DNA from 2 places in the Tepidibacter aestuarii genome. Region 2 is predicted to be linked to the other one. Evidence: a T-box and tRNA genes for the amino acid it is inferred to sense, from the RefSeq annotation. Region 2 holds a T-box; the other holds one or more tRNA genes.
What was found. A T-box is a leader RNA that pairs with one kind of tRNA and senses whether it is charged. The one in region 2 lies ahead of ileS (isoleucine--tRNA ligase), so its partner is inferred to be a tRNA-Ile.
Positions count from the first base shown of each region.

Region 1 (2,366 bases), 1.3 Mb from region 2:
TCAGCAGGTTGTAGGTTCGATTCCTATCACTAGCTCCAAAACATGGAGGGGTTCCCGAGTTGGCCAAAGGGGGCAGACTGTAAATCTGTTAGCATCGCTTTCACTGGTTCGAATCCAGTCCCCTCCACCAAATAAAATATGCGGGTGTAGCTCAGTGGTAGAGTTCCGGCCTTCCAAGCCGGCTGCGAGGGTTCGACTCCCTTCACCCGCTCCAAAATATGTGCCTGTAGCTCAGTTGGATAGAGCAGTGGCCTTCTAAGCCACGTGTCCGGGGTTCGAATCCCTGCAGGCACGCCATATACTGGGGATTCGCCAAGTCGGTAAGGCTCAGGATTTTGATTCCTGCATGCGTTGGTTCGAGTCCAGCATCCCCAGCCAATTTAATTTGACCCATTAGCTCAGTCGGTAGAGCACCTGACTTTTAATCAGGGTGTCCCGCGTTCGAGTCGCGGATGGGTCACCAAAAAAACGCGGAGGGGTGTCCGAGTGGCTTAAGGAGCTGGTCTTGAAAACCAGTGACTCCGAAAGGGGCCGTGGGTTCAAATCCCACCTCCTCCGCCAAAAACAACATAATTAAAATGGAGAAGTACTCAAGTGGCTGAAGAGGCTCCCCTGCTAAGGGAGTAGGTCTTTTACGGGGCGCGAGGGTTCAAATCCCTCCTTCTCCGCCATTTTATTTAAGTATCGAGGTGTAGCGCAGTTTGGTAGCGCACGTGGTTTGGGACCATGGGGCCGGGGGTTCGAGTCCCTCCACCTCGACCAAGTAAGGGCTTATAGCTCAGGTGGTTAGAGCGCACGCCTGATAAGCGTGAGGTCGCTGGTTCGAGTCCAGCTAAGCCCACCATATATACAATAAAGTGGGCCTTTAGCTCAGTTGGTTAGAGCGCCCGGCTCATAACCGGTAGGTCTGGGGTTCGAGTCCCTGAAGGCCCACCACTTTATAGGGGTGTAGTTCAGTTGGTAGAACGACGGTCTCCAAAACCGTATGTCGTGGGTTCAAGTCCTGTCACCCCTGCCAAAACTTTTTATTTAAATATCGAGGTGTAGCGCAGTTTGGTAGCGCACGTGGTTTGGGACCATGGGGCCGGGGGTTCGAGTCCCTCCACCTCGACCAAGTAAGGGCTTATAGCTCAGGTGGTTAGAGCGCACGCCTGATAAGCGTGAGGTCGCTGGTTCGAGTCCAGCTAAGCCCACCATATATATAATAAAGTGGGCCTTTAGCTCAGTTGGTTAGAGCGCCCGGCTCATAACCGGTAGGTCTGGGGTTCGAGTCCCTGAAGGCCCACCACTTTATGCCCAGATAGCTCAGTCGGTAGAGCAGGGGACTGAAAATCCCCGTGTCGGTGGTTCGATTCCGCCTCTGGGCACCATGAATTAGTGTGGCGGCATAGCTCAGTTGGCTAGAGCGTTCGGTTCATACCCGAAAGGTCACTAGTTCGAATCTAGTTGCCGCTACCAAGTGAACCTTGAAAATTAAACAGTAGGTTATAAATAAATCACAACAGTGATTTTCGGAAACAACACATAAAGTCAGTTTACTGAGTACTGACAAACTTTTATTTAAGAGTTTGATCCTGGCTCAGGATGAACGCTGGCGGCGTGCCTAACACATGCAAGTCGAGCGGAGATTAAAAAGCTTGCTTTTTAATCTTAGCGGCGGACGGGTGAGTAACGCGTGGGTAACCTGCCCTATACACACGGATAACATATCGAAAGATATGCTAATACGAGATAACACATTTTTAAGGCATCTTAGAAATGTCAAAGCGTTAGCGGTATAGGATGGACCCGCGTCCCATTAGCTAGTTGGTGAGGTAAAAGCTTACCAAGGCGACGATGGGTAGCCGACCTGAGAGGGTGATCGGCCACACTGGAACTGAGACACGGTCCAGACTCCTACGGGAGGCAGCAGTGGGGAATATTGCACAATGGGGGAAACCCTGATGCAGCAACGCCGCGTGAGCGATGAAGGCCTTCGGGTCGTAAAGCTCTGTCCTAAGGGAAGATAATGACGGTACCTTAGGAGGAAGCCCCGGCTAACTACGTGCCAGCAGCCGCGGTAATACGTAGGGGGCAAGCGTTATCCGGAATTACTGGGCGTAAAGGGTGCGTAGGCGGCCTTGTAAGTCAGAAGTGAAAGGCTACGGCTCAACCGTAGTAAGCTTTTGAAACTGCAGGGCTTGAGTGCAGGAGAGGAGAGTAGAATTCCTAGTGTAGCGGTGAAATGCGTAGATATTAGGAGGAATACCAGTTGCGAAGGCGGCTCTCTGGACTGTAACTGACGCTGAGGCACGAAAGCGTGGGGAGCGAACAGGATTAGATACCCTGGTAGTCCACGCCGTAAACGATGAGTGCTAGGTGTCGGG
Region 1 covers NZ_OW235315.1:3,367,161-3,369,526, reverse strand. Annotated here, with positions in the region: tRNA gene M2214_RS16335 (tRNA-Thr) at 1-38, shown strand, start outside; tRNA gene M2214_RS16330 (tRNA-Tyr) at 45-130, shown strand; tRNA gene M2214_RS16325 (tRNA-Gly) at 141-214, shown strand; tRNA gene M2214_RS16320 (tRNA-Arg) at 221-297, shown strand; tRNA gene M2214_RS16315 (tRNA-Gln) at 303-378, shown strand; tRNA gene M2214_RS16310 (tRNA-Lys) at 388-463, shown strand; tRNA gene M2214_RS16305 (tRNA-Ser) at 473-561, shown strand; tRNA gene M2214_RS16300 (tRNA-Ser) at 581-671, shown strand; tRNA gene M2214_RS16295 (tRNA-Pro) at 686-762, shown strand; tRNA gene M2214_RS16290 (tRNA-Ile) at 768-844, shown strand; tRNA gene M2214_RS16285 (tRNA-Ile) at 860-936, shown strand; tRNA gene M2214_RS16280 (tRNA-Trp) at 943-1,018, shown strand; tRNA gene M2214_RS16275 (tRNA-Pro) at 1,038-1,114, shown strand; tRNA gene M2214_RS16270 (tRNA-Ile) at 1,120-1,196, shown strand; tRNA gene M2214_RS16265 (tRNA-Ile) at 1,212-1,288, shown strand; tRNA gene M2214_RS16260 (tRNA-Phe) at 1,295-1,370, shown strand; tRNA gene M2214_RS16255 (tRNA-Met) at 1,382-1,458, shown strand; rRNA gene M2214_RS16250 (16S ribosomal RNA) at 1,557-2,366, shown strand, end outside.
Region 1: it has a tRNA-Ile gene. The T-box ahead of ileS (isoleucine--tRNA ligase) is inferred to sense a tRNA for this amino acid. The anticodon was not compared.

Region 2 (2,366 bases):
ACTAAGGTAGCTCGTAATAATATATCAGTTAAAGAAATATCAATTTCTGAAATTAAAAAAGTAGATATAAATTATAAGGAAATAGGTTTTACTGTTTCTTCTAATAGAATTGATAGCATTGTATCTTCAATATACAATATATCTAGACAAGAGGCGAATAAAATTATTTCATCAAATAGGGTTTATGTAGATTATGAGCCTATCAATAATATCTCAAAGAAGATAGATGTAAATTCATTAATATCTGTAAGGGGAAAAGGCAGATGTATAATATGTGATATAGGAGATGTAAATAAAAAAGGAAGATTAAGAGTAAAAGTAAAAATAATATTGTAGGAGGTTTTAAAGTAATGATAACTCCATTAGATATAGAAAACAAAGAATTTAGAAGAGCATTAAGAGGATTTAAAGAAGAAGAAGTAGATGAATTTCTAGATGAGGTTAAAGAGGATTTTGAAAAACTTTACAAAGAAAATATAGAATTAAAAGATAAATTAAGCATGATGACAGAACAAGTAAACAAATACAAAAATATAGAAGAAACATTAAAAAATACCCTTATAGTAGCTCAAAATACAGCTGAGGAAGTAAACACTAATGCAGCTAAAAAATCACAACTTGTAATAGAAGAAGCTGAGTTTAAAGCTAGAAAAATAATAGAAGAAGCTAACAATCAAGTTATAGAAATAAGAAAAGAATACGAAGAAACTAGAAAGTCATTTAAGCTATTTAAGGGCAAGTTTAAGGGGCTTTTACAAAATGAAATAAAGATAATAGATGAGACTTTTGACGATATAGACTAATAATACATAAAATACAAAATTTTCTATAAATTTTAAAAAAGATATTGACCTATTTAAAAAAATATTATAAAATGCTATTAAATCTTAATTAAAACTCAATAATAAAAAAACTGAGAAGGGGACAAGTACATTTTAAGTAATTTTACAGAGAGCTGATGTTTGGTGAAAATCAGTAAATTATAAAGATGGAATATCACCCCGGAGTTGCAGGCTGAAATAATAGTAAGCTTAGCCGTTAGAATCGTTAATCTTAAATGAGATGTTACATATAATTTTGTGTTATTTGTAATAATTAGGGTGGTAACGCGTGCATATACCTCGTCCCTTTATAGGGGATGAGGTTTTTTTGTTGAAATAATGATAATACTATATATAATAAAGAAAGGATGAAATGTATGAAAAAATTTGAATCACTAGTAAATTCAGTTGTAGAAAGTGAAAAACAAACATCTGAGTTTTGGAACGAAGTAAACATACTAGAAAAAACAATAGAGCATGGAAATGATAATCCTTCATTTGTATTCTTTGAAGGACCACCAACAGCAAATGGAAAGCCTGGAATACACCATGTTATGGCTAGAACTCTAAAAGATTCTGTTTGTAGATATAAAACTATGAGTGGATATCAAGTAAAAAGAAAAGCAGGTTGGGATACTCATGGACTTCCTGTTGAAATAGAAGTAGAAAAACAATTAGGATTAAAAGATAAGCTAGAAATAGAAAACTATGGAATAGACAAGTTCAATGAAAAGTGTAGAGAATCTGTTTTCTCATACGAGAAGTTATGGAGACAAATGACAGAGCGTATGGCTTACGAGACTGATCTTGATAATCCATATATAACTCTTGATAATAATTATATAGAGAGTGTTTGGTGGATACTTGATAAATTCAATAAAGAAGGATATATATACGAAGGACATAAGATTCTTCCTTATTGTTCAAGATGTGGAACTGGACTTGCATCTCATGAGGTTGCTCAAGGATACAAAGAGATAAAGACTAATACTGTAATAGTTAAATTCAAGAGAAAAGATGTAGATGAATACTTCTTAGCTTGGACGACTACTCCTTGGACTTTACCATCAAATGTTGCACTTGCAGTAAACCCAAATGAAACTTATATAAAAATCAAAGCTAATGATGAAGTTTGTTATATAGAAAAAACTTTAGCTCCTAAGGTAATAGAAGGAGAATATGAAGTAATAGAAGAGCTTAAAGGTAAAGATTTAGAGTATATGGAATATGAACAATTAATGCCATTTGCAACTGCTGAGAAAAAAGCATTCTTTGTTGTATGTGGAGATTATGTAACTACAGAAGATGGTACTGGTATAGTTCATACTGCTCCAGCATTTGGAGAAGATGACTACAATGTAGGTAGAAAATACGATCTTCCAGTACTTCAACCAGTTGATGAAAGCGGTAAATTTATTACTACTCCATGGGAAGGCAGATTTGTAATGGAGGATGGAATAGATGTAGAAATAATTAAATGGTTACATGCTGAGGGTAAACTTTACAAGAAAGAAAAGATGGATCACAACTATCCTCACTGCTGGA
Region 2 covers NZ_OW235315.1:1,033,969-1,036,334, forward strand. Annotated here, with positions in the region: gene M2214_RS04920 (YlmH family RNA-binding protein) at 1-336, shown strand, start outside; gene M2214_RS04925 (DivIVA domain-containing protein) at 351-803, shown strand; T-box leader at 907-1,132, shown strand; gene ileS (isoleucine--tRNA ligase) at 1,199-2,366, shown strand, end outside.